3 regions of the Lactococcus sp. S64 genome follow, and region 2 is predicted to be linked to each of the others. Evidence: predicted binding sites of a transcription regulator. Region 2 holds the regulator's gene; each other region holds the start of a gene.
What was found. Region 2 encodes Rex, which represses fermentation and respiration genes when NADH is low (regulators of the CRP and FNR family bind a similar motif). Its sites were predicted from a motif close to TTGTGAANTANTTCACAA; they were not measured.
Positions count from the first base shown of each region.

Region 1: the regulator Rex is predicted to act here: its motif matches at 1,411-1,428, upstream of adhE (bifunctional acetaldehyde-CoA/alcohol dehydrogenase).
Region 3: the regulator Rex is predicted to act here: its motif matches at 1,129-1,146, upstream of IAE51_RS10255 (2,3-butanediol dehydrogenase).

Region 1 is NZ_JACVUQ010000014.1:4,825-8,111, forward strand. It holds gene IAE51_RS11170 (lactonase family protein) at 255-1,280, shown strand; gene adhE (bifunctional acetaldehyde-CoA/alcohol dehydrogenase) at 1,512-3,287, shown strand, end outside.
Region 2 is NZ_JACVUQ010000001.1:110,701-113,987, reverse strand. It holds gene IAE51_RS00540 (ABC-F family ATP-binding cassette domain-containing protein) at 1-510, opposite strand, end outside; gene IAE51_RS00535 (Spx/MgsR family RNA polymerase-binding regulatory protein) at 688-1,080, opposite strand; gene IAE51_RS00530 (redox-sensing transcriptional repressor Rex) at 1,305-1,955, shown strand; gene radC (DNA repair protein RadC) at 2,042-2,722, opposite strand; gene glmS (glutamine--fructose-6-phosphate transaminase (isomerizing)) at 2,853-3,287, opposite strand, start outside.
Region 3 is NZ_JACVUQ010000010.1:44,851-48,137, forward strand. It holds gene IAE51_RS10250 (FtsW/RodA/SpoVE family cell cycle protein) at 1-981, shown strand, start outside; gene IAE51_RS10255 (2,3-butanediol dehydrogenase) at 1,206-2,276, shown strand; gene IAE51_RS10260 ((S)-acetoin forming diacetyl reductase) at 2,306-3,067, shown strand.

The DNA.
Region 1 (3,287 bases), on a different contig from region 2:
GCATAGCAACTCTATCATTATACATTGTTTGACCTATTTTTGCAAGTATCTATTCATGCTTCTATTGTTCAATAAATCTATTTTTCTAGCCACTCCTATTGTCTGACAAATTTAATTGTTAATTTAGGCTCTATAATCACTAAAAGAGTAAGTTTTTAAATTTTTTTCTAAGAAAAAATTAATATTTTTACTGAAACCGCTTTTTTTGTGATAAAATAATTATAGTAAATAAATTAGTTTGTGAGGAGAGAAATATGAAAGAAAAAATCCTTTTAGGCGGCTATACAAAACGTGTATCTAAAGGCGTATATAGTGTTCTTTTGGACACTAAAGCTGCTGAATTATCATCATTAAATGAAGTCGCTGCGATTCAAAACCCTACTTATATCACTCTCGATGAAAAGGGACACCTCTATACTTGTGCAGCAGATAGTAATGGTGGAGGAATCGCCGCCTTTGATTTTGATGGCGAAACTGCTACTCATCTCGGAAATGTCACAACCACGGGAGCTCCACTCTGCTATGTTGCCGTGGACGAAGCGCGACAATTAGTTTACGGAGCGAACTATCATCTTGGAGAAGTTCGTGTTTATAAGATTCAAGCTAATGGCTCACTCCGATTAACGGATACAGTAAAACATACCGGTTCTGGACCACGTCCTGAACAAGCTAGCTCACACGTTCATTATTCTGATTTGACTCCTGACGGACGACTTGTCACCTGTGATTTGGGAACAGATGAAGTCACTGTTTATGATGTCATTGGTGAAGGTAAACTCAATATTGCTACAATTTATCGGGCAGAAAAAGGAATGGGTGCTCGTCATATTACTTTCCATCCAAATGGTAAAATCGCTTATTTGGTTGGAGAGTTAAATTCAACAATTGAAGTTTTAAGTTACAATGAAGAAAAAGGACGCTTTGCTCGTCTTCAAACAATTAGCACCCTACCTGAAGATTATCATGGAGCAAATGGTGTTGCTGCCATCCGTATTTCATCTGACGGTAAATTCCTCTATACTTCTAATCGTGGACATGATTCTTTGACAACTTACAAAGTAAGTCCTCTTGGTACAAAACTTGAAACTATTGGCTGGACAAATACTGAAGGTCATATCCCTCGCGATTTTAATTTCAACAAAACTGAAGATTATATCATTGTCGCTCATCAAGAATCTGATAATTTATCTCTTTTCTTGCGAGATAAAAAAACCGGTACTTTAACTTTGGAACAAAAAGATTTTTACGCTCCTGAAATCACTTGTGTTTTACCACTATAAAAATTTATTTTTTCACAAAGTTTGACTGATAAACTAAAAAAGATTGCTAATTTCTCTCAAAGAATTAGCAATCTTTTTTTCTTCAGTAAAGCTTGTTATAAACCGTTTTCTAAACTTTTGATGAGTGTTTTTGTAAAAACTATCACAATATTGCTTGACATCTATAAAAAACTTTGTTAAACTATTCACGTAAAAGAAAGTGAACGAAATCACAAAGGAGAACCTACAAATATGGCAACTAAAAAAGCCGCTCCAGCTGCAAAGAAAGTTTTAAGCGCTGAAGAAAAAGCCGCAAAATTCCAAGAAGCTGTTGCTTATACTGACAAATTAGTCAAAAAAGCACAAGCTGCTGTTCTTAAATTTGAAGGATATACACAAACTCAAGTCGATACTATTGTCGCTGCAATGGCTCTTGCAGCAAGCAAACATTCTCTAGAACTCGCTCATGAAGCCGTTAACGAAACTGGTCGTGGTGTTGTCGAAGACAAAGATACCAAAAACCACTTTGCTTCTGAATCTGTTTATAACGCAATTAAAAATGACAAAACCGTTGGTGTCATTTCTGAAAACAAGGTTGCTGGATCTGTTGAAATCGCAAGCCCTCTCGGTGTACTTGCTGGTATCGTTCCAACGACTAATCCAACATCAACAGCAATCTTTAAATCTTTATTGACTGCAAAAACACGTAATGCTATTGTTTTCGCTTTCCACCCTCAAGCTCAAAAATGTTCAAGCCATGCAGCAAAAATTGTTTACGATGCTGCAATTGAAGCTGGTGCACCGGAAGACTTTATTCAATGGATTGAAGTACCAAGCCTTGACATGACTACCGCCTTGATTCAAAACCGTGGACTTGCAACAATCCTTGCAACTGGTGGCCCAGGAATGGTAAACGCCGCACTCAAATCTGGTAACCCTTCACTCGGTGTTGGAGCTGGTAATGGTGCTGTTTATGTTGATGCAACTGCAAATATTGAACGTGCCGTTGAAGACCTTTTGCTTTCAAAACGTTTTGATAATGGGATGATTTGTGCCACTGAAAATTCAGCTGTTATTGATGCTTCAGTTTATGATGAATTTATTGCTAAAATGCAAGAACAAGGCGCTTATATGGTTCCTAAAAAAGACTACAAAGCTATTGAAAGTTTCGTTTTTGTTGAACGTGCTGGTGAAGGCTTTGGAGTAACTGGTCCTGTTGCCGGTCGTTCTGGTCAATGGATTGCTGAACAAGCTGGTGTCAAAGTTCCTAAAGATAAAGATGTCCTTCTTTTTGAACTTGATAAGAAAAATATTGGTGAAGCACTTTCTTCTGAAAAACTTTCTCCTTTGCTTTCAATCTACAAAGCTGAAACACGTGAAGAAGGAATTGAGATTGTACGTAGCTTACTTGCTTATCAAGGTGCTGGACATAATGCTGCAATTCAAATCGGTGCAATGGATGATCCATTCGTTAAAGAATATGGCGAAAAAGTTGAAGCTTCTCGTATCCTCGTTAACCAACCAGATTCTATTGGTGGGGTCGGAGATATCTATACTGATGCAATGCGTCCATCACTTACACTTGGAACTGGTTCATGGGGGAAAAATTCACTTTCACACAATTTGAGTACATACGATCTATTGAATGTTAAAACAGTGGCTAAACGTCGTAATCGCCCACAATGGGTTCGTTTGCCAAAAGAAATTTACTACGAAAAAAATGCAATTTCTTACTTACAAGAATTGCCACACGTCCACAAAGCTTTCATTGTTGCTGACCCTGGTATGGTTAAATTTGGTTTCGTTGATAAAGTTTTGGAACAACTTGCTATCCGCCCAACTCAAGTTGAAACAAGCATTTATGGCTCTGTTCAACCTGACCCAACTTTGAGCGAAGCTATTGCAATCGCGCGTCAAATGAAACAATTTGAACCTGACACTGTCATCTGTCTTGGTGGTGGTTCTGCTCTTGATGCTGGTAAGATTGGTCGTTTGATTTATGAATATGATGCTCGTGGTGAAGCTGAC
Region 2 (3,287 bases):
ACGTGTTTTTTGTCCCCCCGATAAACTTGAAATTTCTCTTTCCCACATTGTTTCATCAAAGCGAAAACCATTTAAGACAGACTTAATTTCAGATTCATAAGTAAATCCATTTTTCATCCGAAATTCTTCTGATAAAGCATCGTAACGTTTCATCAAAGCTGTCAATTCATCCCCAGCAAGTTCTCCCATTCGCAATTCCATCTGGCGCAATTGTTTTTCCATTTGGCGAAGCGAATCAAAAACAGAGAGCATTTCGGCAAATATTGTCCTTGAGGAATTCAGCCCAGTATCTTGCGCTAAATAATTCATTGTCAAATCTTTGGTCTTGGATACAGTTCCGCGACTCGCTTCTTCAACTCCAGCAATAATTTTAAGCAAGGTTGACTTACCAGCTCCATTTCGGCCAACTAGGGCAATTCTTGAATGGTCTTGTAAACTAAAATTGATATTTTCAAATAAAACATCGCCACCAAAAGTGCGTGCAATTCCATTCCCTTGCAGTAAAATCATGATATTTATCCTCTTCGTTAAATCTCAAAGCATATTTTTAATACTTCGTTTTCCCTTTTCATATGATAGAAAAGCAGTCCTTCTATTATAGCATTTAAGGCAAGTTTTTTGTAGTTCTTCCAAATTCTTAAAATTAAAAAGCTTACCAAATCTGATAAGCTAAAAATAAAATTAATATTAGACTAAAATTAATCTTTCGCGCAATTCAATTCTCCTAACTTCTGGTGGAATAAACGCTCTGATTCCATCCTCGTTAAAACCAATCAATAGACAGTCCTCGTCAAAAATTAATGGTCGTTTTAGAAGACGTGGATTTTCCTGAATTAATTCAAAAGCTTTTTCTAGTCCTAATTCATCGAAATTATAATTTAAAGATGCGTATGTTTTCCCTCGGGTCGCAATTATATCCTCAAATCCGTTTTCAGTCAAGGATAAAATTTTGATTAAATCATCTTTTTCCATAACATCTTTTGATAAATTAATTTCTTCAAATTCAATGTGATGTTTACGTAACCATTTTTTAGCTTTTCTACAAGATGAACATGAACCACTAAGATAAATTTTAATCATATTTTCTCCCTATCTATTTTTTCATATTTCTATTCTAACATGAAAGCGCCTTAATTAAAAGGGGAAAATAAATATTTTTTTAGAATTGTAATCAATTTCTCATTTTTTGTGAATATTCCATTCCTTTTGTTTGATAATTTCACAAATTTTTGATAAAATTATCACAAAGAAACTAAATATTAATTAGTTTTAATAAAATCGAATTAAATTTTTGAGGTATAACAATGACTGATCATAAACCAAGCAAAAGCTTGCCTAAAGCAACTGCTAAACGACTGCCACAGTACTATCGACTGTTCAAAAGTCTTGTCGAAGAAAATGTGACACGCACAAACTCACAACTTATTTCAGAAAAAATTGGAGTAGATGCTGCCACAATTCGCCGAGATTTCTCTTTATTTGGCGAATTAGGCCGACGTGGATACGGCTATGAAACGAAAGTGCTCCGTGATTTCTTTGGAGAACTTCTTGGCCAAGACCAAGAAACGCATATCGCTCTAATTGGTGTCGGAAATCTCGGTCGTGCATTACTTCATTATCAATTCCAAGATAGAAACAAAATGAGAATCACGCAAGCCTATGATATTTCTGGCAATCCCTTAGTTGGAACACAAACAGATGATGGAATTCCAATTTATAATATTTCTGATTTAGAAAAAAATGTTAAAAAATCGGATATCAAAACAGCAATTCTCTCTGTTCGCAAAGAAAATGCCCAAGAAGTTGTTGACACTCTAGTCAAAGCTGGTATCAAAGGTTTCCTAAACTTTGCCCCAATTCGTTTGAAAGTCCCTTCAGATGTGGTTGTTCAATCAATTGACTTAACTAAGGAGCTGCAAACACTACTATTTTTCATGGGAGCTCAAGAAAACTAAATTAGTACAAAATAAAAGAACAGTTTTTATTGACTGTTCTTTTTCTTTTCTTTATAGTTGAGAAGTGATTGTTTGTTATATAATCTTCATTTTCTGATCTCTTCTTCCCGAAAACTAAAATAATTACCAGCCCCTACAATAATATGGTCAATAAAATTGATCCCCACATCCTCACAAGATTTTTTTATTTTGTCAGTAAATATTTTATCAGCCTGACTGGGTCGTAAATTTCCTGAGGGATGATTATGTGCAACTAACAGTCCTACTGAGAGATTTTTTATTGCATGATAAAGAATCTCTCTAGGGCTTGCAGTTGCCTGATTAACCGCCCCTATAAAAATTGTCTTTTTTTCAATAATTCGATTTTGACCATCTAAATAAGTCGCCACAAGATGCTCTTGCTCAAAATTTTGCATTTCAAAAGCAAGACTCAGGCCATACTCTCTGGAACTCAAAACTTGACCGTAACGTTTTCTATTAGTGGTTTGTATTCTTTTTCCAAATTCAATCATTGCTCGAATTTCAATGGATTTTGCCAGTCCAATGCCTGAAATTTCTCTGAGTTCATTAATTGAAGCTTTGCGCAAATTATCCAAAGTTTCAAAATGTTGAAGAATTTCCAAGGCCAAATTTAATGATGAGTATTTTTTTGTCCCTGTTCGCAATAATATCGCTAACAGCTCAACATCAGACAAGCACTCTTCTCCTAAAAATTCTAAGCGTTCCCTAGGTTGCATCGGATACGGATTTTCTCTTAGTTCATACATACTATTATATACGGAAAAATCTGGCCTTTGTCACTGACAAAAGATTAATTAACCAAAAAAGTTCTGATGAATCTCAGAACTTTTTATTTTTAGTTATCATTTTACTGACAGAAATTTCTGTCAGTAACTTTTATTCAACTGTTACTGCTTTAGCTAAATTACGTGGTTTATCAACATCAAGTCCACGTTGCATTGACGCATAATAAGCAATTAACTGTGTTGGAATAACCATTGAAATTGCTGACAAATAAGGATGAACTTGGTTGACAACAATTGTATCATCTTCACGAGCCACTCCTTCTTCAACAATTGTGATAGCTGAGGCTCCACGAGCCACTGTTTCCATTACATTTCCACGAGTATGAGCTGCTACTTCTTCATTATTAGAAATTAAAGCAAGTACTGGAGTTCCTTTTTCAATCAATGAAATCGTTCCATGTTTTAATTCTCCAGCAGCAAATCCTTCACATTGAATATAAGAAATTTCTTTTAATTTGAGAGAAGCTTCCATTGCTACATAATAATCTTGTTTTCGACCAATATAGAAGGCATTGCGAGTAGTTGG
Region 3 (3,287 bases), on a different contig from region 2:
TTAATGATTCTACCAATCTTTTTCTATGATAAAGCAACCTATGCTTCAACAGGTGCAAAAAACTGGCTTGCTTTTGGTGGACGTAATCTTTTTCAACCATCAGAGTTTATGAAACTTTCTTATATTTTATTTTCGGCAAGAATTGTAGTTACCTTCCAAAATAATTTAAAGAAAAGAGTGCTCAAAGATGATTTCCGATTAATCGGACTTTTGATACTGGAAACAATGCCAGTAGCTATAATTTCGGTATTTCAAAAAGATTTTGGTACCTTTTTAGTATTTATAGCTATTTTAGCAGGAGTTATTTTAGTTTCGGGTATTTCTTGGAAAATACTTGCGCCAGCTTTTCTTTTCGTAGCAGCAGTAGCTGGAGGAATTGTTGCTCTAGTTGCTTCACCAGAAGGACAAAAATTTCTTGAAAGTACCAGTTTTGCACAGTATCAGGTCAATCGTTTTATCGCATGGTTACATCCTTTTGAATATTCTCAGACTTTCAGTCTTCAACAAGCACGCTCATTGATTTCAGTTGGTGTTGGTGGTCTTTGGGGTAAAGGAATTGGTGTAGCTAATGTCAATGTTCCCGTTCGAGAATCAGATATGATTTTCACTGTCATTGCTGAAGATTTCGGATTTGTTGGATCAGCCTTTTTGATTTTCCTTTACTTTATGCTGATTTATCGAATGATTCGAGTAACTTTCAAATCAAATAATCAGTTTTATACCTATATTTCAACGGGTATTATTATGATGATTCTCTTCCATGTCTTTGAAAATATTGGAGCAGCTATTGGTGTTGTTCCTTTAACAGGTATTCCCTTACCCTTCATTTCTCAAGGGGGATCGGCCTTAATGGCAAATATCATCGGCTTAGGGCTCGTTTTATCAATGAAATATAATCAATTACCAGAATTTGTCAAGGAACAAAGACAAATCCCAGTTAAGGGTGATAGTCGAAAAAATCGTCGAAGAAATAGACGTTAACAATTAATAATAATACAAAAAGTAAAAGTTACTGACAGAAAATTCAGTAGCTTTTTTATTACAATAAATCATTTAAAAGTCTATATATATCAAGGAAGAAAACGCTTTAAATTTTTGTAAATTATTAGAAATAATGATAGAATAAACTCGTGAGAGAAATCTCAAATACTAAATTTAATTGATTGCCTGAAACGACAACCATCCTATATAGAGGAGGCGTTTTTATGCGCGCAGCACGTTTTTACGACCGCGGGGATATCCGCGTTGATGAAATTAATGAACCAATAGTAAAAGCTGGCCAAGTTGGCATTGATGTGGCTTGGTGTGGAATTTGTGGAACAGATCTTCATGAATTTTTAGATGGCCCAATTTTTTGTCCGTCAGCAGAACATCCTAATCCAATTACTGGAGAAGTACCACCAGTCACTCTTGGACATGAAATGTCTGGGGTTGTAAATTTTATAGGTGAAGGAGTAAGCGGACTTAAAGTAGGTGACCATGTCGTTGTCGAACCTTATATCGTTCCCGAAGGGACTGATACAAGTGAAACTGGACATTATAACCTCTCAGAAGGTTCAAACTTTATTGGTTTGGGCGGAAATGGTGGAGGTTTGGCTGAAAAAATTTCTGTTGATGAACGTTGGGTTCACAAAATTCCTGATAACTTACCATTGGATGAAGCTGCTCTAATTGAGCCACTATCAGTCGGCTATCACGCTGTTGAACGAGCAAATTTAAGTGAAAAGAGTACGGTATTAGTTGTTGGTGCTGGACCAATTGGACTTTTAACTGCTGCCGTTGCAAAAGCGCAAGGACATACTGTTATCATCAGTGAACCTAGTGGACTTCGCCGCAAAAAAGCACAAGAAGCACAAGTTGCTGATTATTTCTTCAATCCAATTGAAGATGACATTCAAGCTAAAGTTCATGAAATTAATGAAAAAGGAGTGGACGCAGCCTTTGAATGTACCTCTGTCCAACCGGGCTTTGACGCTTGTCTAGATGCGATTCGTATGGGTGGAACAGTTGTCATTGTTGCAATTTGGGGCAAGCCTGCTAGTGTTGATATGGCAAAATTAGTAATCAAAGAAGCTAACCTTTTAGGAACGATTGCTTATAATAACACTCATCCAAAAACAATTGACCTAGTATCAACAGGTAAAATAAAATTGGACCAATTCATCACAGCTAAAATCGGTTTGGATGATTTGATTGATAAAGGATTTGATACGCTGATTCATCATAATGAAACAGCTGTTAAAATTTTAGTTTCACCCACTGGTAAAGGTCTATAAAATAAATAAATAAATAAAGGAGAAATAAGATGTCTAAAATTGCAGCAGTTACTGGAGCAGGTCAAGGAATCGGTTTTGCAATCGCAAAACGTCTCTATAATGATGGTTTTAAAGTAGCTATTATTGATTACAACGAAGAAACAGCTCAAAAAGCAGCAAAAGAGCTTGGAGAAAACTCATTTGCGGTTAAAGCTGATGTTTCCGACCGTGAACAAGTTATTTCAGCTTTGAATGCTGTTGTCGACAAATTTGGTGATTTAAATGTTGTAGTTAATAATGCTGGAATTGCCCCAACAACACCAATTGAAACAATTACACCTGAACAATTTCATCAGGTCTATAATATTAATGTTGGTGGAGTTTTGTGGGGGACACAAACAGCAACAGCACTTTTTAGAAAATTAGGTCATGGAGGTAAAATTATCAACGCAACCTCACAAGCTGGAGTTGTTGGAAATCCAAATCTAATGCTCTATTCTTCTTCAAAATTTGCTGTTCGTGGGATGACTCAAATTGCTGCTCGTGATTTAGCAGAAGAAGGAATCACAGTTAATGCTTATGCACCAGGGATTGTAAAAACACCAATGATGTTTGATATTGCGCATCAAGTTGGTAAAAATGCTGGTAAAGATGATGAATGGGGAATGCAAACTTTCGCAAAAGATATTGCCATGAAACGTTTATCTGAGCCTGAAGATGTGGCAAATGTTGTTTCATTCTTAGCTGGCCCTGATTCAAACTATATTACTGGTCAAACAATTATTGTTGATGGAGGAATGCAATTCCATTAATCTAAAAATGAACTGTCAAGTTTTTATCTTGACAGTTCATTTTATTTTGTGCTATAATTGTCTTAAATAAATGAACGAGGTAAGGTCTATTGAAAATCTAAGTTTTGAACTTTAAAAATATTCGTAAAAATCGAGTGTTTTTGTTGTCTTCATAACTTAGAGAGAATAGACTTTTATTATGTTTACAGATTGGGCAATTTGTCAGAATTTGTATCTTTTA